Regions from separate parts of the Arthrobacter sp. HMSC08H08 genome, predicted to be linked through region 1. Evidence: predicted binding sites of a transcription regulator. Region 1 holds the regulator's gene; each other region holds the start of a gene.
What was found. Region 1 encodes HrcA, which represses chaperone genes, less so after heat shock. Its sites were predicted from a motif close to TTNGCACTCGNNNNNNNCGAGTGCNAA; they were not measured.
Positions count from the first base shown of each region.

Region 1 (8,556 bases):
GAGCTGACGTTCTGCCATGATCCAGCGCTCAACCAATGTGGCTGTGACGGCGTTGCCACCGGCTGCCGCGGCGCGAGCCTGCTCCACGACGCGCCGAACAGCCTTAACATCAGCGAGCGGTCCACTCAATTCGAGTGAATCGCCGCGGGGAGCCAACGTGACTTCTGGCCACACCCCGCTGACAATCCGTAAAAGCGTATCGGCAGGGCCAAGACTGGCGACCATTGCCTGATCGGATTCGAAATCGATGCGGGCGTGTGCGATGCCAGGGTCCCCAGCAACACCATGATGAGAGGGTTTGGCTGAGCTGTTCTTTGCTGTGAAGGGCACGTGCGTGCTCATCCTCGCTTCGGTAGATATGAAGTTCGGCAGAATTCCGGTCAACCGGGATCTATCTTCAGTCTAAGACGCGCTGCCTGCGTTCTCTAGGAACACATCACCTAGGTCCTATCGCCAAGAATATGGCGGGTCAGCACCGCGCCCACCGCGCCCGCTGTGGAAGCACGCAGAATATTACTTCCCAATGAAACCAAAACCGCGCCGGCATGAGTGAGCGCCTCGACTTCCGCTGGAGAGATTCCGCCTTCAGGACCCACCGCGAGCATCACATCCACATCCCATTCCGGTGGCGGAGTGGATGTTGAAGGTTGATGAGGAAGACTGCTGGCCCTGGTGGCCAGAACGTCGACAAGATGCTGTGGGGCCTCCTCGTGACACACGGCAACGAGGACGCCGCGCTCGCTGGCCTGAGCAACCGCGTCGACGAGCTGTTTACTGGTGACCACCGGACCCACTGCTGGCTGATCAGCTCGGCGTGACTGCTTAGTGGCACGCACTGCCGTATCGACCCACTTCTGGTGGGCCTTCTGAGCACGCTCCCCACGCCAACGGACAATCGAGCGGTCCGCCTGCCAGGGGATGAAGGACGCCGCACCAATTTCGACACAGGTTTCAACGGCCTGTAAGTCACGATCGTTTTTCGATAGCGCCTGAATCAGGCCAACCCTCACCTCGGGTGCCGCCTGGTGGACCTCGTCGACAAGAACGCTCGCGCCTGCAGGATCCACGCGGGTCAGCGTCACGATCGCCGCCCGGCCGCAACCATCCACAACCTGGATGGACTCCCCCGGCTCAAACCGCATGACACGCACGTGGTGAGCCTCAGAGGCGCACAGCTGATACGTACCGCCTGGCTGCCAGTGCGTGGATGCGGGATCCATAAACGACTTCAGCGACACCGGTCAACCCCGGAACTTCTCGCGTAGACGACTCATGAAACCACGCTGGGCGAGCTTGCCGCGTGTGAACTGCTCGTCTCGGGCTTGGGCAAGTTGTTCGAGAAGTTCACGCTGCTGCTCATCAAGATTCTTAGGGGTCTCAACGTTGACGGTGACTCGCAGATCCCCGCGGCGCCCGCCACGCAAAGACGGCACACCTAAGCCAGTCAAGGTCAATGTCTCGCCCGACTGAGTCCCAGGTTGAATATCGAGTTCTTGGTCACCATCGAACGTCTCCAGCGTGACCTCGGTGCCAAGTGCTGCCTGAGTCATCGGGACCGACAAGACCGCGTGAAGGTCGTTGCCGACGCGTTCGAAGGTCGCGTGGTTACGGACGCTGATTTCAAGGTATAGGTCACCGTTCGGGCCTCCACCCGGACCAGCTTCGCCCTCGCCTTGCAGCTGAATCCGCGTACCCGAGTCGACACCCGCAGGGATCTTAATCGTCTTCTCGGTCTTCTCACGAACGCGACCTTCACCGTTGCATTCGGGGCACGGCTTGACCAGACGGCTACCGAAACCAGAACATGCCGGGCACTCGGAGAGAGTCATGACGTCTCCGAGCATCGAGCGGACCGGACGCTGAATATGCCCGGAGCCGTGGCATGTTTCACACGTGACTGGCTCGGTGTTGCCTTCGGTGCAGGAGCCGTGGCACAACGAACACACCACAGCCGTGGAAACCGTGATGGTCACCTCTTTACCTTGAACCGCATCGACAAGATCGATCGGAACCCGCACTAGACCGTCACGGCCCGGCTGAGTCCGTGACTTTGGTTGAGGGCGGCCACCCCCACCGCCGCCTCCGAAGAACGCATCGAAAATATCCCCGAAGCCACCGAATCCGCCGCCACCGAAACCACCGGATGCGCCGTTCTCATCGCCTGTGCGATCGTAATTGCGGCGCTTATCAGGATCAGAGAGCACCTCATAAGCGTGAGTGACCGCTTTGAACTTCTCGTGCGTGTCCTCACCCGGGTTCAAGTCAGGGTGGAGCTGACGGGCAAGCTTGCGGTAGGCGCGCTTGATTTCCTCTTCCGAAGCGTCCTGGGATACCCCCAGGGTTTCGTAGTGGTTAGCCATGACGTAAATAAGTCGCTTTCCTTGGCTGGTCTAGTTGTCTAGTCGATTGAGTGGGATAGCTGAATGAGTCGTATATGGATCTTTGTGCCTCTAGCTGGACAGGATGCGGCTGAGGTAACGCGCGATCGCTCGTACTGCGCCCATCGAACCTGAATAGTCCATCCGGGTAGGGCCGAGTACCCCGAGCATCGCAGAACCGTTAGTTCCATAACTGCTGGCCACAACTGAGGTGTCCGTGAGTTCCGCGTGGGTGTTCTCGCTTCCGATGCGGACCACAACCTGGTCGTCGTCGGCTTCCATCTCTGAAAGCAGACGCAACAAGACAACTTGCTCTTCAAGGGTTTCCAATAAACCTGTCAGATCTTTACGGAAGTCCTGTTGTGAACGGGCAAGATTCGCCGTGCCGGAAAGCACTACCCTATCGACCTGGTGCGCTGTCAACGCGGACGCGATCGCTCGGGCCACGGTGTGGGCGAAGTCCAGAAGCTGCCGCGGCAGGTTGAACCCAGTTGGGTCACCAGGTGGCGGTGAAGACACCGAAGTCAACACGCCGGTTACAGCGTGTAATGGTTTCCCGACGATGTGCTCGGCAATCTGATCGCGCACTAAAGCGACGTCCACATCAGAGACCTCGTGCGGTGCTGGCACCATGCGTTGGGTCACATCGCCGTTGCTAGCGATCACAACGACCAGAACCTGGCCTGGCCCCATCGTGAGGATCTCAACGTGCCGGATCCGCGTGTTAGAAACCTTCGGGATCTGGATGACCGCAACTTGCTGGGTCAATGCGGACAGCGCGCGTGCCGTGCGCGCAAGAACGTCGTCGAGTTCCTCCGCGCCTTCAAGTAGCTGGTGGATCGCGCGACGTTCGGCCGCCGAAAGCGGCTTGATGTCCTCGATACGGTCAACGAAATAGCGGTAGCCCTGCTCAGTCGGGATACGGCCGGCCGAGGTATGGGGTGCTTCGATGAGTCCCTGCTCCTCCAAGACCGCCATGTCGTTACGAATCGTGGCTGCCGAGACTCCAAGGTTATGCCGTTCAACGAGTGCGGCAGAACCGACCGGTTCGCGTGAGTTCACGTAATCGTCAACCACTGCGCGCAGCACATGCACGCGGCGCGCGGTTGCACGGCTCACCGGCTTATCGCTGTCTGGGCGGACCACCTGAACTCCTCCTGCCTCATCCGGAAACTACGTGCCAACTACCTGCCAGAGCCTCAGGAACCTTACAACTCTTCAGGAAACCCCTTCACGTTCCACTCTGGCACTCTAATAGCCTGAGTGCCAATTATATCGGTTGCCGTCCCGCTGTGGGCCCTACCGGATCGGGTTGCCACCCCGCCGCATCGCCACCCCGCCGCACCGTGCAGGCAAAGGTCCCCTGCGGACGCGCTAGGGCATCGTAGGCTGTAAAAGACTAGAACCGGCAGAGCCGCCCACCTCGGAATGTACCTAAAGGAGCCCAGCTATGGATTGGAGCCAATGGGGCCCCGGCTCGATCTCTCACCCTGCCCGCAAAGCACCGCGCAAGGTCGCAGCCCAAGTAGGGCTCGTGCTCGAAGACGTTCAAAGCGGTTTCGTTGGCGAGGTGATCCGGACCGAACGCTCCGGTGGCGTCCGGGTCCTCGAGTTGGAAGACGGGCGTGGGGCTCGCCGTTCGTTCCCTGCCGGTTTCGGGTTCTGGATCGACGGTGAACCCGTCGAAATCGTCGAGCCTGCCTCGATAGCGGAAACTGAACCGGTCACGAAAATCTCGGCATCTGGCTCGGTGTATGTCGAAGGTGCCCGGGCCAAGACAGCCCGCGCGGCACGTATCTGGGTCGAAGGCATCCACGATGCCGCACTCATTGAAAAAGTGTGGGGCCACGATCTGCGTGTCGAAGGCATCGTCGTGGAACCGATGCACGGCGCCGATGACCTCGCAAGCCTCGTCGAAGAGTTCGCCCCCACACAGCAGCGCAGACTCGCGATACTACTGGACCACCTCGTCGAAGGCTCAAAAGAAACCCGTATCGCCGCCGAAGCGATGCGTGTTCCGGGAGCCCGCGAACACGTCCTGATCGTCGGGCATCCATTCGTGGACGTGTGGGAAGCAGTCAAACCTGAGAAAGTGGGGCTCAGAACGTGGCCGCAGATCCCCCGCGGCCAAGACTGGAAACGCGGAATGCTGCGGCATCTAGGGTGGCCTGCTGAAACTGATGCCGACGTGGGGGCAGGTTTCTCCCGCATCCTCGAATCCGTCTCCAGCTACGCTGACCTGCGGCCTGAGCTGCTGGGCAAAGTTGAACACATGATCGACTTCGTCTCAGTTGAGGACTAAGAGGTTCCGGCTGATAGGACTGTTCAAGAAGAACTGAGGACAGACAACTTCACAGTCAGCGAACGTGAAAAGCGACACAGCTGAGTGTTGTCCAGAAGTAGTAGCCCATGTACTACTACAGTCTGATGAGGCTGTAGTAGCTGATGAGTAATATAGTCGACAACTGTTTTCTAGAGAGGAACAAAGCGTGACGAACCCGACACCTGGGCGCCCTCAGCAGCCTCGGGATAAAGAGACGTCGACTGACTCGCTGCCCCTTGCCCCGAGCGAGGACAGGCGCTGGGCCACAGTCTCACATTTCGGGGCGATCGCTGGGTTCATTCCCGCGATGATAATCCACTACCTGTTCAAGGATCGCGGGCCGTTCACCGCCCAAGAATCACGTGAAGCCGTGAACTTCACGCTCCCGCTCACAGCCTTGATGTTCGTCCTGATGCTACTGGCGATATTCATTCCAGGTATCGGTTCGATCTTCTCCGTAGCACTTGTTGTGGTGTGGCTGTATATGACGTTCTCCGGAATCGTCGCCGGCATCGAAGTCAACAAAGGCCGCCCTTACCTGTACCGCTTCAATATGCGCTTGTTCTAATTCTCGCCGCTAATTCTCGATCAGTTCGAGCACTAGACCGTCAGCGAGCAAACGCCCTTTCAACGTCAAGATAAACCGATCACCATCTTCGGGTGTGGGCTTTTCGTTGCCAGCACCATCAACGATGTGACCTAAGCCGCGCGCCACGAACCCGGGTAGGCGCCCGCGCTCACTGAGCGAAAGCATCGAAACAGGAAGCCCGCTGGCCAAGCGAATCGAGAGCATAATGTTCTCAAGATGGCGAGCATCAGCCGAAGGAACTTCCCGCGCCAACGCCGGCGAGACGCCCGCGTCGATGCGTTGCTGATACGCCGAAGGATGCTTCACATTCCACCAACGGATACCCCCGATGTGCGAATGTGCGCCCGGCCCAATCCCCCACCAATCCTGATTACGCCAATACGCAACGTTATGGCGAGCCTGATGTTGCTCAGAGCGCGCCCAGTTGGAGACTTCATACCAACTGAAACCAGCATCGGCGAGTACCGCATCAGCCAGCTCATACTTCTCGGCGTGATCGTCCTCATCGACCATCGGGACCTCGCCACGGCGCATCTGTGCAGCCAGCTTGGTGCCAGGCTCAACAATGAGCGAATACGCCGAAACATGATCCGGCTCCAACGCTAAAGCCGCATCCATGGAAGCCTGCCAATCAGCGATGGACTCCCCCGGCGTCCCATAGATCAAGTCAACAGATACATCCAAGCCAGCATCGCGCGCCCACTGCACCGCCTGCGGTACACGCTCCGGGCTGTGAGTTCGATCCAGGGTAGACAGAACGTGCGGCACCGCCGACTGCATCCCGAACGAAACCCGGGTAAAACCACCGGCCCTCAGTTCAGCGAGCGATTCAGGCGTGACCGAGTCCGGGTTCGCCTCCGTGGTGACCTCCGCATCGGGTGCGACACCATACAGTGAACGCGCACGCTCAAGGATCATGACCAGGTCCCCTGCTGGCAACAAGGTCGGAGTGCCGCCGCCGAAAAAGACCGTTGACAGCTCGCGAGGCACAGCACCAGCGCGACGTAAAACCTCGGCAGAAAAATCCACCTCACGCGCCGCAGCGAGCGCGTACGTGTCTTGGCTTGCGCCATGACCTAACTCAGTAGCCGTATAGGTATTGAAATCGCAGTAGCCGCAACGGACCGCGCAAAACGGGATATGGACGTAGAGGCTCAAAGAACGCTCATGCGCATCCGCGACCGACTCGCGCGTGAGAGCTCCATCGGCTGGGGCGGGATCCCCCTCCGGCAGCTGCGCCATTACTTCTTCTTGCCCCCGTTATCGTCCGAGGACAACGCGGCAATGAAGGCCTCTTGCGGGACCTCAACGCGCCCCACCATCTTCATGCGCTTCTTACCTTCCTTCTGCTTCTCAAGCAGCTTGCGCTTACGGCTAATGTCACCGCCGTAACACTTGGCAAGAACGTCCTTACGGATAGCGCGAATATTCTCACGCGCAATAATGCGGGAACCGATCGCTGCCTGGATCGGTACCTCGAACTGCTGACGAGGAATCAACTCACGCAAACGAGAAGTCATCATCACGCCATACGAGTACGCGTTGTCCTTGTGGGTGATCGCGGAGAAAGCGTCCACACGCTCACCCTGCAACAGGATATCGACCTTTACCAGATCCGCTTCCTGCGCGCCATCAGCCTGCCAGTTCAGTGACGCATAACCGCGGGTGCGGGACTTGAGGTGGTCGAAGAAATCGAACACGATCTCAGCCAGCGGCAAGCGGTAACGCATCTCCACGCGTTCCTCGGACAAATAGTCCATGCCCATCATGTTGCCGCGGCGGCTCTGACACAGCTCCATGACCGCGCCGATGAACTCAGCCGGGGTAATCACGGTCGCTGAAACCATCGGCTCGGTGATCGATTTCAGCTTCCCATCCGGGAACTCAGACGGGTTTGTCACGTGAACATGCGAGCCATCCTCAGTCACGACGTCGTACTCAACGTTGGGGGCTGTGGAAATGAGGTCAAGGTTGAACTCGCGTTCAAGTCGCTCGCGAATGATCTCAAGGTGCAACAGGCCGAGGAAACCAACGCGGAAACCGAAGCCCAACGCAGCGGAGGTCTCCGGTTCGTACACGAGCGCGGCGTCGTTGAGACGCAACTTATCCAACGCATCACGCAACACCGGGAAATCCGAGCCATCGATCGGGAACAATCCTGAGAAAACCATCGGCTGAGGCTCGTCATAGCCCGCCAAATGCTCGGATGCGGGGTTCGCGAAGTTCGTGACCGTGTCACCAACCTTCGACTGGCGGACATCCTTAACACCCGTGATGAGGTAGCCCACCTCACCAGCTGCCAGGCCATCAGTCGGAATAGGGCCTGGCGAAGAAACACCGATCTCCAACAGCTCATAGCTCACGCCAGAAGACATCATCTTGACCTTCTCGCGCGGCTTGAGCCGGCCATCGACAACACGGACGTAGGTGACCACACCACGGTAGACGTCATACACAGAGTCAAAAATCATGGCGCGGGCCGGCGCGTCAAGCGTGCCTTCAGGAGCCGGAACATCGCGGACGATCTTCTCCAACAATGCCTCGACACCCTCACCGGTTTTACCCGAAACCCGCAAGACATCATCCGGTTCACAACCGATCAGGTTCGCAAGCTCTACAGCAAAGAAATCAGGTTGGGCATTCGGAAGGTCGATCTTGTTCAGAACCGGGATGATCGTGAGCTCATGCTCCATCGCCAGATACAGGTTCGCTAGCGTCTGCGCCTCGATGCCTTGGGCAGCATCAACCAAAAGAATGGCGCCCTCGCACGCCGCCAATGAACGCGAAACCTCATACGTGAAGTCCACGTGACCCGGCGTGTCGATCATGTTCAGAGCGAATGTCTTACCATCCAGTTCCCACGGCATACGCACTGCCTGCGACTTGATGGTGATGCCGCGCTCACGCTCAATATCCATGTTGTCCAGGTACTGGGCGCGCATTTCGCGAGGTTCAACAACACCAGTCGCCTGCAACATACGGTCAGCCAGCGTCGACTTACCGTGGTCGATATGGGCGATGATGCAAAAATTCCGAATGACCTCCATAGGAGTCTTCGAAGGGACCTGCGGCGTAACGGCCTGAGGGGACACGGAGAGGGCCTCACTTCACACTGCGAAACTCGAACTCCCTTAGTATCTCATGAGCTTCAGTAGCATCTCATAAGGCCTAGAGCCTGAGACGAAGCTAGCTCACGATGCACGCCTCGGCTGCAAGGGGCTACCGGAGCCGTTGAGTATCAGTTGAGTATCAAGAGGGCGGCTGTG
Region 1 is NZ_KV789409.1:59,588-68,143, forward strand. Features, by position in the region: gene HMPREF3175_RS09100 (PhoH family protein) at 1-330, opposite strand, end outside; gene HMPREF3175_RS09105 (16S rRNA (uracil(1498)-N(3))-methyltransferase) at 441-1,238, opposite strand; gene dnaJ (molecular chaperone DnaJ) at 1,242-2,360, opposite strand; gene hrcA (heat-inducible transcriptional repressor HrcA) at 2,451-3,497, opposite strand; gene HMPREF3175_RS09120 (DUF3097 family protein) at 3,829-4,680, shown strand; gene HMPREF3175_RS09125 (DUF4870 domain-containing protein) at 4,868-5,269, shown strand; gene hemW (radical SAM family heme chaperone HemW) at 5,279-6,532, opposite strand; gene lepA (translation elongation factor 4) at 6,532-8,382, opposite strand.

Region 2 (10,557 bases), on a different contig from region 1:
GCTGACGGCGTATTCAAGCGAGCTGCACGAAGCGGCGAGGTGTACACCCCAGCGACAGAGTTCGACACCAAACCGGAGCTTCTGAACACCACGACCGGCGTCTACAACCTAGACACTGGACAGCTCACAGGGCCTGACCGCGACCTTCTACTAACGAAGATCACCGGGGCCGGGTACGTCGAAAACAGCTACGAGGGCAGCGTGTTCCAAAAGACACTTCACGAGTGCCTACCCGATAAGGACGCGCGCGAGTACTTCCAACGAGTTATGGGGTCAGCCCTGAACGGGCGCATCCGAGATCACAAGCTGTTTATTCTTGTGGGCCGGGGCCGTAACGCTAAGTCTCTACTGATGGAAGCGATCACCGGCGCACTAAGTAGCTATGCGGGCAGCACCGAGAACAGTCTTCTCATGCAGTCTTCGCGCCCCAACGAGATGAAGGCACAGGACTATTCAAACCTTGCTGACCTAAAGGGGTTACGCCTAGCAGTAGCCCACGAGCTCCCTCACGGCGTGCGACTAGACCAAGCGTTCGTGAAAAGGCTCACCGGCGGCGACCAGCTCAAGGCCAAGCTCATGGGCAAAGACTTCTTCGAGTTCACCCCGTCACACACGATCACGCTACTAACAAACGACCTACCCGTGATCGACGTGAACGACCCGACAATCTGGACACGGTTAAGCATCATCGAGTTCACCGAATCATTCGAGGGACGCGAAGATATGGATCTACCCATGAAACTATCGACAGACAAGGAACGTCAGGCAGTCCTAGACTGGCTCATCCAGGGGTGGCACTCTTACCAACAGCACCGCCTCAAAGAACCCGAGAGCGTGAAAAAGGCACGCACCGAATACGAGCTAGACAGTGATCAACTACAGCGGTTCATCGAGGAATTTACCGAGGTAGGGGATGGCTACTCGACCCCGGCGCGTGTGTTCGCTCGAGCGGTCAACGAATCATTGCAACCCGGCGATAAGTACCTGAGTGAACGAGAGATCAAGAACCAGATGATCAAGAAAGAATTTGTGTGCAAACGAGTAGGAGGTGGGCAGCGCTGGCTACGTATCCGGCTCATAGGCCGCATAACTGACCAAGACGCGGCGTAACACCACACGGGACAGACTAGAAAGGCCCGGCTTCATTGGGGACATCCCTCACAGGCCGGGCCTTTTCTGTTGCAACATCCCGGCGCATGACGGGCGAGCGTGTAGTTAATGTAGGCAGCTGCCTATCAGTCCTTAACTCTCTCTTTTAAGAAACGATGGGCAAGAGACTACACAAACTACACACCCGGCCGGAGAACCGAGCCACTGACCCCTCAGACCCTCCCCCTACGGGGGCAACCCCTCACAGCACCCCCATACACCTCACGGTGAGCGCTCGCTGTGGTGCCTCACACGGAACCGCCTCACCCGCGCCCCGTGCAGACCGTACAGGCACGAACCACACGCTCCACGGGGTCACCCCTCCCGCGTCGCTGGCTACTCGCTCCCGCCGGCATTGCGATATCTCCCCGGCCTTTTTCCCGCCTCGAAAAGCGCACACGGGCGGCGTGGAATCGCTCGCCCCGCGGTGGAGGTACACAGCGGGATCCAGGGGCCTCAGACGGTCATAGAAGAATCCGAACTGCCACAAAACTGTCACAGCGGAGAAAGTCACCCAAAGATCCTTGAGAATACGCGGTTCTGTGGATACTCCAGTAGGATCCACGCGCAAGCCCCGAGTTCACTCACGGACTCGGGGCTTTCCCGATATTTACGTGCACGGAATGCGTGCGTACGCGCCACGTCCTAAAGTGGTGAGAGGCGCAATACGCAACGTATGCAACAAAATGTGCACAGCAAGAACACTCAGGTGCACAATAAGACCGCATCAAAAAGACCGTGGGACGGCGACACGCATGAGGCTCGCTCTATTCTGCCGCGGCATCAATAGGTGAGGGGGAGACACCCGCATGTCTAACAGTCAGAACCCACGCCAACCCCAAAACGGCCGCGACAACAAGAACGTCCCCTCCTCGAACATGCCCTCCTCAAGGCCGCACCAAACAGGCAACGGGCCTTCCAGACAGTATCCGAGCACCTTCGACCCGAACATTCCACTGCCTGCCGTGCCACCGCCGTCCATACGCGGCATCCGAGCAGAGCACGACGAACACCTCAGCGAAGAAGCCCGCGATGCAACCGGCAACGATGCTCGTGAAGAGGCAACGGACCCTACCCACGACTCAACCCACCGCGCCGACACATCGGCGACCTCCGTGTGGACCGTAGCGCAACGCCAAGGCTCGATTCTCCGTTCGCTTGAAGCCGCCCAAATCTCTGAAGAACAAACCCCCGCCACAGGCACGGGCAACAACACAGACAGCGGCAGCCCGACAGGCACCACATCGCTCGGCACAGTCACGCCGGCAGGTGCCCCGCAACCGCGCGGTATTTCACAACAGCACGGTGTCTCACAACAGCGCGGTGTCTCACAACAACACGGTGCCCTTGAAACGCACGGTGTCTCGCAGCCACACAAGAAGCGGGGTTCCCGCGGGCTCCGTGTGCCGCATCGCCGCGGGAAACCAGACGGCACAAAACCAGACGGCACAAACACTGATGCCCCAAGAACAACAGCCGAGAATCCGCACGGCCGGAAGCACAAAACCAAGCCACACTCGCCAGAACAGCACGCGGTGACAGCCCCACTCGTGCGCGGGCTGCGCGGCATGATCCAGGGTGAAGCGCCAGCAACAACCACGTTCAACATTGTTGACAGGCTCATCGGCTCACCCTTTGAACAAGCTGCCGCCCGCACCGACCCCCAAGCTGAAGCGGAAAAGGAAGCCGAAAACGTACGACGCGCAATGCGGTTCGCGCTCGACATCGCCGAACTCATGCTGCGGTGGGGCTCCGGCGCGCAAGAAGTTGAGACCGCGGTCATCGCGGTAACCGCCTCGTGCGGGCTGCGGCACGTGGACATGGACATCACGAACCAGTCGATCCACCTCAACTGGACCCCACCAGAAGGCATGCCGGTCTCCGTGATGCGGGTGGTGCGTTCCTTCTCCGACAACTACAAGTCGCTTGCCGCACTGCACCAACTGGTCTCCGACATCTCCGCAGGCCGTGTGGAAATGGAAGCGGCCCAAGCGCGCATGCGTGCAATCCGCCGCTACAGGCACCCGTACTCGGCGAAGGTCACGTTCATCGGAAGTCTCGCGTTTGCGACCCTCTTCGTGGTCTTCATCGGCGGTGGTTGGCGCGCCGCAACCGCGGTGTTCTTCACCCAGGCGTTCATCACGACCGTCACCAGGCTCAACATCAAATGGCGAGTCCCGGAATTCTTCAACGTCGCCTCAAGTACGCTGCTGGCGACCATCATCGCGCTCGTGCTCTATAACTATGAGATCATCAACAACCCCGAAATGGTGGTTGCCGGTGGGCTCATGCTGATCCTGCCCGCCGGCCGGTTCGTCTCCGCAGTGCAAGATGCGATCTACGGGTTCCCGCTCACCGCGGTCTCCAGACTGTTCTCAGCGCTCATCATCTACGCGGCGATCATCACCGGCGTCATGGCCGGCGCCTATGTTGCGGGCTTCTTCAACCTCAGCGAAATCGACCTCGCCCGGCCCCCTGCAGGCAACAACCTCCCGTTCTGGGTGCTCGCGCTACTCGCGGTCTTCGCAGTCCTGAGCGGGGCCGTCATCCAGCAGGTCGCGCCACGGCACCTCATCGCCATCGCGCTCGTTGTGCTCGCCGGCTACTCGACGTTCTGGATCTTCGCTAACACCCTCAACGTGGGGCCACGCGCAACCCCTGCGGTCGCCGCGACAGTCATGGGCCTGCTTGCACGCTTACTAGCTCAACGGCTTAACATTCCATCGCTGATCCTGATCGTCCCATCAGTGATCATCATTCTTCCCGGACTTGCGATCTTCCGCTCCATGTACGCGATGGTTCAACAAGCAGAAGGTATCTCCACGTCGATCGCAGGCATGGTCGTCTCGTTCTCGATCATCATGGCTATCGCCGTGGGCGCCGCGTTCGGTGACCTCCTAGCACGCCCCTTCACCTCCGCACATAACCGAGCAACCAAGCAGCGCTTCCGCCGCCGCTAACGCCGCTACACGGTCCAGTCGATGGGGTCATACCCCATCGAGACCAGGGCCTGATTCGCGCGTGAAAAAGGACGCGAACCGAAAAAGCCGCGACGGGCCGACAACGGCGAAGGGTGCGCGCTCTTGATCACCGGATGCTCCTGAAGCATGGGCTCGAAACTTTGGGCATGCCGGCCCCACAGTATGCAAACAGGAGCGCCCGCGCCGTATTGCCCCTGCGTCTGTTGCCCAGATCCGTAATGACCAGATCCGTAACGACCAGGTCCGTGCTGACCAGATCCTTGCCGACGTGCCCCGCGCCGACCCAGCTCCGACACGATCGCGCCCGTGACCTCGTGCCAACCGCAACGCGAATGAGAGCCAGCCTCGCCACGAGTCACCGTCAGCGAGGAGTTCAACAGCATCACGCCCTGAGCCAGCCACCGCGAAAGATCACCGTGCGCGGCCGGGGCGAGCCCCACATCGTCAGCAAGCTCACGGTAAATATTCACCAAGCTACGCGGAAGCGGCCGCACTGACGCATCACACGCGAAAGCTAGGCCGATCGGATGCCCCTCAGTCGGGTAAGGGTCCTGCCCAATAATCAGGACCCGGACGTCCTCCGGGGGAATAGACAAAGCACGGAACACATGTTGCGGAGCCGGCAGAATACGCTCGCCCGCGGCAAGGCGGGCAGCCAACTCGTCCCCCACACGCCCCAGCTGCGGACCCAAGCCAGCCAAAACATCACACCAGGCCGGTGCGACACCCCAGCTCAGCCACCGTTCACGCCAGCGCGGGAACCAACTGGAGGGATCAGCGGAGACCTCCGCGCTCGTCGGGACGATTACAGCAGGTAACGCATCAGCCGGTAATGCACTCATGAATCAATGCTGGCATGTGCGACGGTTAGAATGAAACACGCACCGCGGCGAAACTAGACGGCCACACCAGACGGACAAGCCCGAGGGGTAGGCCAGAAGGCTAGGCCAGAAGCGGGCCGCCGCATAGCACACCAAGCAAAGGAGCGCAGTGGCTGAAACACCTCAACCCCGGCACTCCTTGACCGAACCCAACTTGACCGATCCCAATCTTGAGTCAGAAGACTCTCCAGCGGGGGAGACCGCAGCGGGGGATGAAACCCTCCCCGAACTGCATCGCGGGATCCTCGACTTTGAGAAGAAGACCTATAAATATAGTGGCGCCAAAGAAGACGCGATCCGCGCCAACTTTGGACTCACAGCAACGCAGTACTACCAGATCCTCAATGGGCTCATCGACCAGCCAGTAGCCCGCCGCTATGCGCCCTACGTGGTGGAGCGGCTACAACAACAACGAGCCGCGCGCACGGCCGCCGCCGGCAACACCCGGGCAACGAGTATGGAGGGATAGGACAACCATGGCCAATCGATACCCCACCGACGAATTCGACTCAGTGCCCGAGACATCCAAACGGGTTGGCGCTCACAGGAACTGGGTTGAATTCCCGTCCCCAACTAAGCGGTTGCGGCCGCTTCTGATCGTTGGAGCGTTCGTGCTGGTGGTGGGGCTCGTGATGTACATCGTTGTGAGGCCGTGGGCCGCCGAAGCATTCGGCGACTTCAAAAAAGACGAGAAACAAACCGAGCAACCTCAAGCCTCGCCATCCACAACAGAAGAGGCGAGCGCAAGCGATACGGAATCTGAGGAACCGAGCCCGAGCGAGTCTGACACGGAAGGCTCGGGTGCCGACGGCGCTGAATCTGGAAGCGCGGACTCTGGAGGCTCCAGCTCTGAAGAAGCCGAAAGCGAAGAATCGAGCGAGTCGCCGGAGAGCAGCGAATCACCAAGTGAGGACGAGGAAAGTAGCGAGCCGGCTCGTGAAGATCGTGATGTGCCGTTGGCGGTCTATAACTCGACCAACCGTAACGGGATGGCGCGCGGTGCAGCCAACTACCTGACCCAGCAGGGCTTCCAGCCAAGAGTTGCTGGGCAGTGGAGCCGCCCCGAGAGCACGAGCCTCGTGTACTACAAGAATGAAGCTGACGCGCAGGTCGCGGCGAAGGTCGCTCGGAGCCTGGGGATCTCCGGGACGTATCAGCACCAGAACATCCCGAGCGACATCACCGTGGTGCTCGGAGCGGACTACACGCCTCGCTAGATTGCGCTGTGGGCGCACGCAAACGCATCTATCTTGCACTCTCGTGGTCAGAGTGCCAACATGGTATTAGCACTCGAGCGCGCTGACTGCCAGAAATGGTGGTTGTGTGTTTCGAGACCACTCGAGGAAGTGAGGGGCGCTACGCCCCGTACCGTCGCGGGCGCGACCTTGAGATGGGACAGAAATGCTTTCACTAGACGTTTCCGGAAAGGAACATCTGAATCCATGGCAAAGACCATTGCATTCGACGAGGAAGCACGCCGCGGACTCGAATCCGGCCTCAACCAGCTGGCCGACGCAGTCAAGGTAACCCTCGGCCCACGCGGTCGCAACGTTGTTCTGGAGAAGAAGTGGGGCGCACCCACCATCACCAACGACGGCGTCTCCATCGCAAAGGAAATCGAACTCGAAGACCCATACGAGAAGATCGGCGCGGAGCTCGTCAAGGAAGTCGCTAAGAAGACTGACGACGTAGCAGGCGACGGCACGACCACCGCTACCGTCCTCGCCCAGGCTCTCGTGAAGGAAGGCCTTCGCAACGTAGCCGCTGGCGCTGACCCGATCGCTATCCGCCGCGGCATCGAGAAAGCTGTTGACGCGGTTACCGAGCAGCTGCTCGGCTCCGCTAAGGAGATCGAAACCAAGGAAGAGATCGCAGCAACCGCATCGATCTCCGCAGGAGATAAGCAGATCGGTGAACTGATCGCTGAAGCCCTCGACAAGGTGGGCAAGGAAGGCGTCATCACCGTCGAGGAGTCCAACACTTTCGGGCTCGACCTCGAACTTACCGAAGGTATGCGCTTCGATAAGGGCTTCATCTCTGCATACTTCGTCTCCGATGCCGAGCGTCAGGAGACCGTGCTTGAAGACCCATACATCTTGATCGTCAACTCGAAGATCTCCGCGGTCAAGGACATCGTCCCTGTCCTAGAGAAGGTCATGCAGTCCGGCAAGCCGCTGCTGATCATCGCCGAAGACGTCGAGGGCGAGCCGCTGGCAACCCTAGTTGTCAACAAGCTGCGCGGTACCTTCAAGTCCGTTGCCGTCAAGGCCCCAGGTTTCGGTGACCGCCGCAAGGCGATGCTCGCCGACATCGCGATCCTGACCGGCGGCCAGGTCATTTCCGAAGAAGTAGGCCTCTCGCTGGAGAACACGACGCTGGACATGCTGGGTACCGCCCGCAAGGTTGTTGTCACCAAGGACGAAACCACGATCGTCGAGGGCGCAGGCTCCGCCGAGGAGATCGCCGGCCGCGTTGCACAGTTGCGCGCCGAGCTGGACGCTACCGAATCCGACTACGACCGCGAGAAGCTCCAGGAGCGCCTCGCGAAGCTCGCAGGTGGCGTGGCTGTTCTCAAGGCAGGTGCCGCAACTGAGGTTGAGCTTAAGGAACGCAAGCACCGCATCGAAGACGCCGTCCGTAACGCAAAGGCAGCCGTCGACGAGGGTATCGTCCCAGGCGGTGGCGTCGCGTTGATCCAGGCAGGCGAGAAGGCGTTCGCTGGCCTCAACCTGGAAGGCGACGAAGCAACCGGCGCGAACATCGTCAAGGTCGCTATCGAGGCACCACTCAAGCAGATCGCTATCAACGCAGGCATGGAGCCAGGCGTTGTGGTTGATAAGGTCCGCGGTCTCGAGCCAGGCTTCGGCCTCAACGCCGCAACCGGCGAGTACGTCAACCTGCTCGAAGACGGCGTGAACGACCCAGTCAAGGTGACCCGCTCTGCACTGCAGAACGCGGCATCCATCGCTGGTCTGTTCCTCACCACCGAAGCCGTTGTCGCCGACATCCCTGAGAAGGCTCCAGAGATGCCAGGCGCTGACCAAATGGGCGGCATGGGCATGATGTAATGCCCGACTAACCGTGCGGTTCACCCGAACCAGCGGAACAGGGTAGCTCCTAGAACGGGGCAACCTACAGAACACAGTTGAGGCCCCGAACACGAAGCGTGTTCGGGGCCTCAACTGTTTCACCTTGGCTCTACTTTCACCTCTGCTCTAGAAGAGATGAGCGCGGCGATCAGCCCGAACAGGACACCTGCGATAGGCCAGATCACCCAAGCCGTGCTCCACGCGTCGAACGCGAACGCCCACACAAGGAAGACCAAAGTGGCAAAGCACCAGTAAGAGCCGGCGATCCGGTCGATCTTGCGGCGGGCCTCCAACTTCTCCGGCGCGTAGTCGCGCGTTGAGGTTAACTGGTTATAGGCGCTACGTTCAATCCCGCCGATAGTCAGGAAGCCAACACCAATACCAGTGAGTGGGAAGAGGATCATCAAACCGACCTGATGGAAGCGTTCAGGGGTTGTTGAAGCATCGGCTTCCGCGCCGCAAATAGCCATTGCAGCTACCGCCAGAATGATGAGCGCCACGCCAGCGCCCATCAAGAAGCTAGTGCGCGTTGAACGTTGCTTCTTCTCTCTTTCGTATGCGAGCAGAACATTCGGTTCAAGATCAACTGAGTCGAACTCGTTGAGACTGACTCCATTACGGGAAGAGCCAGATACGAAGAACAGGGCAACACCGATCGCCACGGAAACGAACAGGCCAGCCAAACCGACAGACAGTGGAGATAACGGGCCGGTATTCGTGAAGAACGCACCGCGCGGTGAATCATTGGCTATGCCGAACGTAGCGATGAAACCGCACCCCAGCAGGATGAGGAAGACCCCTACCGCGACGAAGCGAGCGGTGCGGCGGCGCTGACGTAAGAAGTTCTCAGCGTCCACTTTCGAAAGGTGTACCGAAGATTCTCGGGAGGTTTCGAATTCGGTGCGGATCCCCAGCTCATCAGCGAGTTCGTCCAGGTTGCCGAACTGCGTGATGACCTTACCCACGGCTTCGTTGTCGCTTGCCCCAGAATTACGAAGTTCTGTGTACCGGTCTTCGCACATCTGTAGCAGTTCGGATCGGGCCCGCCTGACCTCACGGGAATCAGGCAGTGCATTGAACATGTTTTCGATGTAGCTCTGGATTGCGTTCATGATAGCTCCTCATTCCTGATGAAAAGACTGACCATCTCGACGGTGGCAAGCCACTCTTGGCACCGTGCCAGGTAAAAGCTGTGGCCATCGTCGGTGATTCGGTAGTAGGTGCGGGGGCGGCCGGTCTCCGAAGCCCCTTTGAAGGATTCGAGAGAACCTGCGTTCTCTAGCCTGCGCATGGCCGAATACAGCGTGGTCTCCTTGATGCTGTAGCGCCCGGCTGCCCGGTTTTCGATGTGCTTGGATATCGCGTATCCGTATGAAGGTTCATCCCAGACGCATTCGAGAACAAGAATGTCGATCACGCCGCGGATGACATCTCCGCTGATCATGTCATCTCCGTTCCTCGTGTCTGATGTCTCACATCTGATCCTACACGTGACGTACTATGTCTGCCATAGTATGAGGGGCAAATTTTAGGGCGGACCAAGGAAAAGTCTCCTGATCCGCCCTCGTTGCGGTAGCGGTCTAGCTAATGATGGATGTTCAAGCGGGCCAGCTCTCCAGCGATATTAGACCTTGCTTTAGCTTCCCAGTTCTGTACCGCGAAATCCGTGATGTAGAGCTGCGGTGTTGCCAGCATTCCCTTCAAAATACGGGTTCGTCCCGCAACGAAATCCTCGTCAGGAACGTGCGCGTATTCGTTGCGGACATCCAAAACATAGCGCTGATAACCGGCGTGGGGGCGCGCCAGAACAGACAAATCCGCATCCAGCAACACGCTCACTCCTGCATCAACCTCGCCCCGCCCCTGAACTGCCTCCCGAGCGTAAGCGGCGTGATCAGCGGTTGCCAGGATCGCGCGATAAACACGGTGCACAACATCATGCTCCACGACACCCTGGAGCTGTTGAGCCGCTAATTCGGCTGATGCGTGTTCGTCCTCGCCAGGTTTGCCCTCGTAGACCGCGTCATGCCACCACGCGGCCAAACGCGCGGTACGCACGGCGGTTCGGCCACCGTGCATATCATCCATACCGGAAGATGTTGCGATCGTGTTGATGCTGGCGAGCACCTGATTCAAATGCCGCAGGTCGTGATAGCGGCGGTGCGGTTCCTTCCACCGCTCAAGCAACCCACGGCACAACCCTGCCTGCCCCGGCAAGAGGCGCTCGAATTCGCTCGCCAGGCGGGTTTCAATACGCTCGATGCGATCACGTGCTGGAACGCGCAAGCCTGAGTCACGCAACCTCCTAGTCAGCTCAGCAGCTGAGACTGGGACCGCGCCCAGTGCGATGAGGGAATCATAGACTCGCAGTGGGACGTCGTAATGGTCATGGTCGAAAGCCTGCTGAGGAAGACCCGCGCGCTGCGCAAACGCGTGAAGCTCCTCCAAAGACGTATC
Region 2 is NZ_KV789371.1:128,981-139,537, reverse strand. Features, by position in the region: gene HMPREF3175_RS00615 (DNA primase family protein) at 1-1,110, shown strand, start outside; gene HMPREF3175_RS00610 (threonine/serine exporter family protein) at 1,959-4,109, shown strand; gene HMPREF3175_RS00605 (uracil-DNA glycosylase) at 4,115-4,972, opposite strand; gene HMPREF3175_RS00600 (DUF3263 domain-containing protein) at 5,121-5,480, shown strand; gene HMPREF3175_RS00595 (LytR C-terminal domain-containing protein) at 5,488-6,228, shown strand; gene groL (chaperonin GroEL) at 6,454-8,079, shown strand; gene HMPREF3175_RS00585 (permease prefix domain 1-containing protein) at 8,199-9,212, opposite strand; gene HMPREF3175_RS00580 (PadR family transcriptional regulator) at 9,209-9,544, opposite strand; gene HMPREF3175_RS00575 (DUF4031 domain-containing protein) at 9,685-10,557, opposite strand, start outside.
Region 2: the regulator HrcA is predicted to act here: its motif matches at 6,295-6,321, upstream of groL (chaperonin GroEL).

Region 3 (10,557 bases), on a different contig from region 1:
GATGTCATGCGGATGCGATTCCTTCAGGCCAGCTGCGGTGATGCGGACGAACTTGCCCTTCTCCTTCAGCTCGGCGATCGTGTGGCCGCCCACATAGAACATGGTCTGCCGCAGGCCACCCACAAGCTGATGCACAACCGCGGCGAGCGGGCCGCGGTACGGGACCTGACCTTCGATGCCTTCCGGGATGAGCTTCTCATCACTTGGCACATCGGCCTGGAAATAGCGGTCCTTCGAATACGAGGTGTTCTTCCCGCGGGTCTGCATCGCACCGAGCGAGCCCATGCCGCGATAGCTCTTGAACTGGCGGCCGTTGACGAACACCAGGTCGCCTGGGGATTCCTGGGTTCCGGCCAGTAGCGAGCCGAGCATGACCGAGTCAGCGCCAGCAACCAGCGCCTTGCCGATGTCACCGGAGTACTGCAGGCCGCCATCGGCGATCAACGGGACACCGGCCTTGCGTGCTGCCTTGGATGCCTCATAGATCGCGGTGACCTGCGGGACACCAACGCCGGCAACAACGCGGGTTGTGCAGATCGAGCCCGGGCCAACGCCCACCTTGATCGCGTCCGCGCCAGCGTCGATGAGCGCCTTCGCGCCCTCATAGGTTGCAGCCTGCCCGCCGATCACATCCACGTGAGCTGCGGCAGGGTCCTTCTTGAGGCGAGCGATCATGTCCAGAACACCCTGGGAATGCCCGTTCGCGGTATCCACCACCAGCGCGTCCACGCCGGCATCAACCAACGCCATCGCACGGTCATAGCCCTCGCCAAAGAAACCGACAGCCGCGCCAACACGCAAGCGGCCCTCGTCGTCCTTGGTTGCCAGCGGATAATCCTCGGCCTTATCGAAGTCCTTGACGGTGATGAGGCCCATGAGCTTATTGCGGTCATCAACCAACGGAAGCTTCTCGATGCGGTGCTGAGCTAGCAGCTCGAGCGTCTTCTCACGCGTGGTGCCCACAGGGGCTGTGATGAGCGGCATCGGGGTCATCTTCTCGGAGACCTTGATGCTTGGCCAATCAGCGCGTGGCACAAAACGGGTGTCACGGTTGGTGATGATGCCGAGCAGGGTGCGTTCCTCATCCACCACCGGCAGGCCGGAGACCCGGTAGCGGGCGCACAGCGCATCGAGGTCAGCGAGCGTGGCTTCAGGGCTGACGGTGACCGGGTCACTGATCATCCCGGATTCAGAACGCTTGACCGTATCGACCTGGCGTGCTTGATCGTCGATGGATACGTTGCGGTGGATGATCCCCATGCCGCCCTGACGCGCCATCGCGATCGCCATCCGCGCCTCGGTCACGGTGTCCATCGCGGCGGAGATGATCGGCACCTTGATGTCGATGCGGCGGGTCAGCTGTGTGGTCGTGTCCGCCTCGGAAGGGATCACATCGGTTGGCCCTGGTAACAGCAGGACGTCATCGTATGTGAGGCCTTCGAAGGCAAATGGGTTGAAGTCATCGCTTGAGCTCACGGACGCACCTTTCAACGGCAGGTGATGGTTTGTGTCCATCTTAGAGTGTCGCGCGTTGTTGCGGGCAAGGCCGTGATGTGTACAACTTAAACGGCGGTGGCCCGCCCGAGTTCGTCTCGGGCGGGCCACCAGATCTTTCGGCCGGCTTTCACGCTGGTGTTGTGGCTAGCGCTTGAGCCGGTTGCGCCGGGCCGGGAGGAAGGGTTTAGTCTTCGTCTTCCTCGGCTGGCTTATCCACAACCAGGGTTTCAGTGGTCAGCACAAGCGCTGCGATCGATGCCGCGTTGCGCAGTGCCGAGCGGGTCACCTTGACCGGGTCGATCACGCCAGCTACCAGCAGGTCTTCATAGACGCCTGTCTTGGCGTTGAAACCGTGGTTGGCTGGGGATTCGGAGACCTTCGCTGCGATGACGGATCCATCGAAGCCTGCGTTGGCTGCGATCTGCTTGACCGGGGTCACCAGGGCGCGGCGGACGATGTCAACACCGGTTGCGGCGTCGCCTTCGAATGCCTTGAGGTTCTCGTCTTCATCGAGCACGTGGAGCGCATCGACCAGCGCGGTACCGCCACCGGCGACGATGCCTTCCTCGAGTGCTGCACGGGTCGAGGAAACGGCGTCTTCGATGCGTGCCTTGCGTTCCTTGAGCTCAACCTCGGTTGCGGCACCAACCTTGATGACGCCAACACCGCCGGCGAGCTTAGCCAGGCGCTCCTGGAGCTTCTCCTTATCCCATTCGGAGTCAGAGTTCTCATACTCTGCCTTGATCTGGGCTACGCGTGCGGCCACTTCTTCCTCGTCACCTGCACCGTCGACCAGGGTCGTGTTGTCCTTGGTCACGGTCACGCGGCGGACCTTACCGAACACCTCTGGGCCAACCTGGTCCAGACGCAAGCCGAGGTCCTGGGAGACAACCTGGGCGCCGGTGAGGATCGCGATGTCCTGCAACATCGCCTTGCGGCGGTCGCCAAAGCCTGGGGCCTTCACGGCAACAACGTTGAGGGTTCCGCGCAACTTGTTCACCACGAGGGTCGAAAGCGCTTCGCCTTCGATGTCTTCAGCGATGATAAACAGCGGCTTGGATTCCTTCAAGACATGCTCAAGCAACGGAACGATGTCCTGCAGAGCGGAGATCTTGCCGGAGTTGATCAGCACGTAAGCGTCTTCGAGGACTGCTTCCTGACGTTCAGCGTCGGTCACGAAGTGTGGAGAGAGGTAGCCCTTATCGAACTGCATGCCCTCGGTCACATCCAGCACGGTCTGGGTCGTGTTGGATTCTTCGATGGTGATGACACCGTCGGTGCCGACCTTCTTGAACGCCTCTGCCAGGAGCTCGCCGACCTCATCGGACTGCGCGGAGATCGCGCCGACGTGGGCGACGTTCTCGTCCTGAACTTCACGCGCGTTCTCCAACAGGCGGGCCTCAACGGCCTCAACTGCGGTTTCGATGCCGCGCTTGATTTCACCTGGTGCAGCACCTGCCGCTACGTTGCGTAGGCCTTCTTTGACCAGGGCCTGCGCCAGAACGGTTGCGGTGGTCGTGCCGTCACCGGCGATGTCGTTGGTCTTGGTGGCTACTTCTTTAGCCAACTGCGCGCCCAGGTTCTCGTATGGATCCTTGAGCTCGACGTCGCGGGCAATGGTCACGCCGTCGTTGGTGATGGTTGGTGCGCCCCACTGCTTGTCGAGGACCACGTTGCGCCCGCGCGGGCCGAGCGTGACCTTGACGGTGTCCGCCAGGCGATCAACGCCGGCTTCGAGGGCCTTGCGCGCCGCGTCATTGAACGCAAGCTGCTTTGCCATTCGTTTTACTCCTTCATAGCCTCAACCGGGTTACGGGAGGCCGCTAGATCAAGAGTTGTGAGAAACCGGGAAGGGTTACTTCTCGACTACTGCGAGCACGTCACGAGCGGACAGAACGAGGTATTCCTCGCCGCCGATCTTGACTTCGGTGCCGCCGTATTTGGAGTAGATCACGACGTCGCCTTCCTGGACGTCCACTGGGATGCGGTTGCCCTTGTCATCCACGCGGCCTGCACCAACGGCAACAACCTTGCCTTCCTGAGGCTTCTCCTTGGCGGTGTCTGGGATCACCAGGCCGGAAGCGGTGGTCTGCTCGGCTTCGAGCTGCTGGATGACGATGCGATCTTCGAGGGGCTTGATAGAGATCGACATGGGACCTCTCCTTTGCGTAATAGACCTGTAGGTGTACGGGCCATACAACGCGTCCTCCGGGCGTCGTCGCGGGTGTCGACCGGAAGCAGCTGATGGCTTGCGCACTCGGATTTAGCACTCTCGGCTTCCGAGTGCTGATGTCTTCCACTTTAGGAAGTTATCTGGCACTCGGTCAAGATGAGTGCCAATTGTTCGCCTTGAGCGTGCTCGCCACGCCCTCTACTACCCCGCCCGATGCTCTGCTACACCTCGCCCTGCTGCACCTCGCCGCCATCACCTGCCCCTTTCCCCTACGCCGCCTTCCGGCACATTCATGACAAGCTGGAAGCATGGCATCCACCAAAAAAGAAGGCTCCATCACGTCTAACCCGGCGGAGCCGATCGCCGCGGCCTTCACACCTGAAGGCCAAAAGCTGCTCTCCCAGCTGACCCCGGATCAGGCTGCGACCAAGAAGTTAGCAACCGAGCTGACCTTGAGCCTGCGCAAGGCCGGGCATTCAGCGGGCCTGGTTTCCGCCGTCGTGCATCAGCTTGCCTTGCGTTTCAAGGCTCGGGCTAAGTTCGGGCCATTCGCTGAGCGGATGATTCTCACGCAGGCGGGCCTCGAACAGGCAACCCGCCTACCTGTTGCTGCGCGCCATGCGGGCCGGATGCGCGATGCCGGTGTGCGACACGTTGCGGACCTCGGTTGCGGTTTGGGTGCGGACGCGATGGCGATGGCCGCGCTGGGAATCGATGTGACCGCGGTCGAGGCCGACGAGGTCACGGCGGCCGCGGCGACCGTGAACACCGCTCCGTTCCCTAACGTCACGGTGGTGCATGGGCTCGCTGAGGAAGCCGATATTTCTGCCGCCGATGCGGTGTGGATGGACCCAGCACGCCGCGAAACCACAACTTCGGGCACGCGGCGCCGCTGGAACCCTGAAGCGTTCTCTCCCCCGTTGTCTTTCGTGGAGACACTGGCTGACCGTGGGCTTCCGATGGGGGTCAAGCTCGGGCCTGGGATCCCGCACGAATCGATCCCTGAGACCGCGGAAGCGCAGTGGGTTGAGCACAACGGCAGCGTGGTCGAAGCCACGCTGTGGTTTAACGGGGCGCGGCGGGCGCAGGTGCGGAGGGCCGCGCTGGTGTTGAAGGACGATCAGGCTGCAGAACTGACCTCGAGTGCCGCCCACCCTGACCTGGATTCAGATGCGCTCGCGCTCGGCGAGGATGTGCCCGTGATCGAAACCGACAGCAACCTGTCACTCCCCGCCCTCTCAGACCCAGCGACCTACGGGACCTATCTCCACGAACCTGCCGGCGCAGTCATCCGCGCCGGGCTCGTAGCAGACCTCGCAGTACAGCTCGAGGCGACCGGGTTGGACCCGCACATCGCCTACCTCACCGGCGAAACCGCCTCAACCACGCCGCTGGCCAACAGCTACCGCATCGACATGGTTATGCCCTACAAGATCAAGGCGCTACGCACCTGGGTGCGCAACAACCGCATCGGACAGCTCACCATCAAAAAGCGCGGCCTGGACGTCGCACCGGAAGAGTTGCGCACGATTCTGCTGGGCAAAGGCCACGGCGACGGCTCGGCAACGCTTGTGCTCACGCGCATCGGGAAGCAACGAATCGTCTTCGGATGTGAGCTCATCCCCGGCTCCGCCGTATGATCGTCTAATTGCACGCCACCGATGCGAGGAGACCTATGGGCATCGAATTCACCCCGTCAGAGCCCTCGACCCTGGGGATCGAATGGGAGATCGCGCTCGTAGACCGCGACACCGGCGATTTGCGCCCGGAAGCCCCACGCATCATCGACGAGCTCGGTCAGCAGGGCCGCATCAACCATCCGGACGGCGCGCCGCGGCTCACGCGCGAGCTGCTACAGAACACGGTCGAGTGCGTGACCGGCGTGCACCGCACGGTGTCCGATGCGATCGAGGATCTCGCTTCCACTGCGCGTGACGTGAGCGATATTTTGGATCCGCTCAACACGTCCCTGTATTGCGCAGGCTCCCACCCTTTCGCGGAGCCGACCCTGCAAGAGGTTTCCGATAAGGAGCGGTACGCGACCTTGATTGACCGCACCCAGTGGTGGGGCCGGCAGATGGTCATTTACGGGGTGCACGTGCATGTTGGGATCGATCACCGGGATAAGGCCCTGCCGATCGTTGATGGTCTGATCAATAAGCAGCCGCACCTTTTGGCGTTGACGTCTTCTTCGCCGTTCTGGGGTGGGGCTGACACCGGTTACGGTTCGCAACGATCGTTAATGTTCCAGCAGCTGCCCACCGCGGGGCTGCCGTTCCATTTCTCTCAGTGGTTCGAATACGAGTCCTATGTCGCGGACATGCTACACACGGGCGTGGTGGATGTTTTGGATGAGATCCGGTGGGATGCCCGCCCGGTCCCTAAATACGGGACCGTTGAGATGCGGATTTGCGACGGGCTGCCGGATTTGGATGACATCGCCGCTGTCGCCGCCTACACCCAGTGCCTCGTCACGGAGATGTCGGACGCCCTGGATGCCGGATGGGACATCCCGGTCATGACGCCGTGGTTCCGCGTCGAGAACAAGTGGCGTGCGGCCCGCTACGGCCGTGAAGCGATCATCATCCTGAATTCGGCCGGTGATGAGCTGCTGGTGACCGATCAGATCGCTCAGGATGTTGAACGGCTCGCCCCGATCGCTGAACGGCTGGGTTGCGCTGAGGAACTCAACCACATCACGACGATGATGCAGCAGGCGTGCGAATACGAACAGCAACGCAATGTGGCTGAGGCTAATGGCGGCGACTTAGCTGCGGTTGTGCAGGATAACTCGCAACGCCTGCACGCCTCACTTGATCGCTAACGCGCCGGTGGCGCTGGTATTGACACGGTGCTTTTCATAGACACCGTGCTGACGGGTAGTGAGGTGTCGGTTCCGAAGTCGGTTCCGGTGGGTTCTACGCCGTTCATCACGAGTTGGGCGCCGAGTGCGGCGATCATCGCGCCGTTGTCGGTGCACAGGGAGAACGGTGGGATGCGTAACTGGATTCCGGCGGAGGCGCAGCGGGCGGCGAGCAGTTCGCGCAGGCGTGAGTTCGCGGCGACCCCGCCGCCTAGAAGCAGTGTTGTGAGCCCGTGTTCTCGGCACGCCATGACGGCTTTGGATGTGATGACGTCCACGACGGCTTCTTGGAACGAGGCGCATACGTCTTCGATGACGAGTTCTTCCCCGGTTGCTTCGCAGTGCTCAACATAGCGTGCTACGGCGGTCTTCAGTCCGGAGAAGCTGAAGTCGTAGCGGCGCGGCCCCGGTTCTTCCGCGGCTCCCATGAACTTGCCCGTTGTGAGTCCGCGCGGGAAGCGGATCGCTTTCCGGTTGCCTTGGGCCGCCAGCTTGTCGATCACGGGGCCGCCCGGATAGCTCAACCCCAGCAGGCGGGCGACTTTATCGTAGGCTTCGCCCGCGGCGTCGTCGATGGTCGAGCCCAGCATCGTGATGTCAGCAGTCAGCGAATCCACTTTGAGGATCTCGGTGTGGCCGCCCGAAACCAGCACCGCGCCGAGGTTCGGAGGTAGCTCTCCACCATCGAGCACACCGACCCCGACATGCGCAACCAAATGGTTGACCGCGTACAGCGGCTTGCCGGTAGCTAACGCGAGCGCTTTCGCGGCAGAAACACCCACCATCAACGCGCCCGCTAGGCCAGGCCCGGCGGTCACGGCGATCGCATCGACATCATCGAGCGTGAGTTCCGCGGTCTCTAAAGCTGAACGTAACGTCGGGACCATCGCCTCAACGTGGGCGCGCGAAGCGATCTCCGGGATGACCCCGCCGAAACGCACATGCTCATCCACCGAGGACGCAACCGCGTTAGCAAGCAGCGTGGTTCCGTGGACGATGCCCACGCCCGTCTCATCGCAACTGGTCTCAATACCCAGAACGACCGGGCCTGAAACTGTAGCTGCAGAGCCCCCTGGGGTATCGAGGGCCTCAGGTTTCACGGTGTTCATAGCTTCCCTCGGATGTCTTTCTGCATAATCAGGGCGTCTTCGCCGGCACTCGGCTTGCCGGGTGCACTCGGGTGGCCGGGCGCGCCACCTGGATAGTATCCGCGGCGGCGGGCGATCTCTTCAAACCCGTTGCGGTGATACAGGTGGATCGCGCGCTCATTCGAGGCGCGCACTTCAAGCATCATGTGGGTCGCACCCCAGTCTCGCGCTCGGGACTCCATGAGCCACATCAGGTACTTCGCGACCCCGCGGCCAGCATGCTCCGGCACAACCCCGATGGTCTGAATATCCGCGATGTGCGGGCTGTACTGCAGACCCGCATACGCGATCAGCGCGCCAGCTCCCATCTCAGCCACGCCCCAGTATTGCCGCCATTCGGGGTGGGAAAGCTCCTCGCGCATCATGCGTTCATCCCAGCGGTCCAGCGGGAAAAGCTCGGCTTCAAGCGGCATGAGTTCCGCGGCATCGCCCACATCCAGCTGTCGCACGATATAGCCTTCCGGGGCTCGCGCCAGCTCAGCTTCGGTAGCGGGGGCTAAGTCGGTGCTCATCGTTGGCGGCCTTGCATCGCGGCCGGGACCACCGCGTCGGATTCGCGCAGATACCGCGCGACCGGCGGGTTAGCTGGCATGCCGGCGGCGTACCAGGCGCGGGCCAGATATGCCGCGGATACCGGCGTGGTTTCGGTTCCGGCGAGCACCGGGATACCAGCCTGAGCTAGCTCTTCCGCGCGAACACCCGCCCCGGCACCACCTACCGGATAAGCGGCCGATAGCTCGCCAGGCTTGGTTACGTGCGGGCCGTCGACGCGCGCACCATTACGTGCATAGCTCGCCCAGTACAGCTCACGACGGCGGGCATCCAGCGCCGCTGTCACGACCGGTTCGGCATCTGTAGCGGCACGATCGCTGGCAAGACCGCTTTCGGCCAGTAGTTGGGCGGCGAGCCCGTCGAGCGAGCACACGCCGTAGGCGTCTATACCCCACGCGAAGGCGAGGGTCTGGCCTGCGGCGATCCCCACCCGCAGACCCGTGAAGGGGCCTGGCCCCTCCCCGACCAGGACGGCGTCTGGGCGTTCCCACCCAGCCTGGGCGAGCAACTGTTTGCACACGGGGATGAGGTCTTCGGCGTGCCGGGTCGTGGAATCCGTGACGGCCTCCGCAACAACCTCAACGCCTTCAGTACTCACAGTCACGCACGCGACGGAAACCACTGATGAGGTATCCAACGCCAGGATCTTCTTGATGCCGTCGCGCATTTCAGCCCTCCTTCACGGTGTCAGTGAATTCGGCGAGCGCGGCGCGCAGTCCGGTGGTTGCCGCCTCGTTCCAGCGTGGCCCTATCCAGCGCAGGGTCACGATGCGGGGTGCGGCGGCTTCTTCTTCGTCTTCGACTTCCCACGGGGCTGGGGCCTCGCTGTCGGGTTGTGCGGCCGTGTTGCCGCCGATGGGACGGTCGAGTGTGATCTCGAGGCGGGATTCGGAGAGGCCTTCGGCGCGGTCGCGGCCCCATTCGACGACTGTGACGGATTCGTCCACGGTGTCGATGAGGTCGAGGTCTTCGAGTTCTTCTGCGGATCCGAGCCGGTAGGCGTCCACGTGGACGAGTGCTGGGCCTTCGCTGAGTGAGGGGTGGATGCGGGAGAGCACGAATGTTGGCGATGTGATGCCTTCGCGCACGCCGAGGCCTTCGCCGAGGCCTTGGGTGAAGGTTGTTTTGCCGGCGCCGAGTTCCCCGGTCAGGATGAGAACATCGCCTGCTTGGAGTTCGGTTGCGAGTGTGCGGGCGAAGCTCTGCATCGCCGCTGGGGTTGGAATAGTCAACGACAGTGAGCTGTCATCTGCGCGGCTGGCGGGGATCATGCGGCGTGGGACGCGGTCGGAGATCCCGGTGACGGTCTCGTAGTTGATGGTGTGGGCGGCTCCCGCCCACTCTTCAACACCGGGTTCACCATGTGCTGGGTCACCGAACACCACGGTGTCTTTACCGACAAATTCCGCTGGGTCTGCGGCAGCACCGAGGTCGATCACGAACTGATCCATTGCGATCCGGCCCACCACCGGATACCGCACGCTATCGATCGTCACGTGGGTGCCTTCGGCGATCCGCGGGATGCCGTCGGCGTAACCGACGGGAACCAGGCCCAGCGTCGTCGGTTTCTCTGCCCGCCAACGCAGGCCGTAGGACACACCTTGGCCCGCATCGACCCGTTTAGCTGCGGCCACATGCGCAACCAGGCGCATGACCGGCCGCAACCCCAGCTCGGCCGAGGACACCCCTTCAAAAGGAGATAAACCATAGAGGCCCAGACCGACCCGGACCATGTCATAGATCGCATCCGGGCGCGTGAACGTCGCCGGGGTGTTCGCGATGTGACGCACTTCAGGTTTCAACCCGGCGTCCGCGACCACCGCGAGCGCGTCCTCGAAAGCCTGGGTCTGCACGTCGTTGGCGGGGTGTTCTGGCTCATCGGCCATCGCGAAGTGGGAGAACACACCCACCACGCGGATGTCCCCGGCGCGTTCGGCCGCGGCGGCGCGCTCCACAAGATGTGGCCATTCGGCTGCGGTGCACCCGTTGCGGCCTAAGCCGGTATCGATTTTCAGGTGAATCCGTGCCGTGCGCCCCACCGCGCGTGCCGCCTCGATCATCGGGTCCAGTTCCCAACCGGATACCCCCACGTCAATGCCCTGTGCCACGGCCGCCTCGAAGTCGGTGTCCGATGTGTGGAGCCAGCACACCATCGGCGCCTCGATGCCCGCGGCACGCAGCTCAAGCGCCTCGCTCACGTGCGCGGTCCCTACCCATGTGGCGCCTGCATCCAGCGCGGCGCGCGCGCACTCGATCGCGCCGTGCCCGTAGGCTTGCGCTTTGACGATCGCCATGATGTGCGCTTGCCCCACCTGTTGACGGAT
Region 3 is NZ_KV789392.1:60,672-71,228, forward strand. Features, by position in the region: gene guaB (IMP dehydrogenase) at 1-1,476, opposite strand, end outside; gene groL (chaperonin GroEL) at 1,682-3,277, opposite strand; gene groES (co-chaperone GroES) at 3,353-3,649, opposite strand; gene HMPREF3175_RS05410 (class I SAM-dependent methyltransferase) at 3,979-5,310, shown strand; gene HMPREF3175_RS05415 (glutamate--cysteine ligase) at 5,346-6,494, shown strand; gene tsaD (tRNA (adenosine(37)-N6)-threonylcarbamoyltransferase complex transferase subunit TsaD) at 6,491-7,642, opposite strand; gene rimI (ribosomal protein S18-alanine N-acetyltransferase) at 7,639-8,193, opposite strand; gene tsaB (tRNA (adenosine(37)-N6)-threonylcarbamoyltransferase complex dimerization subunit type 1 TsaB) at 8,190-8,900, opposite strand; gene alr (alanine racemase) at 8,902-10,557, opposite strand, start outside.
Region 3: the regulator HrcA is predicted to act here: its motif matches at 3,811-3,837, upstream of groES (co-chaperone GroES).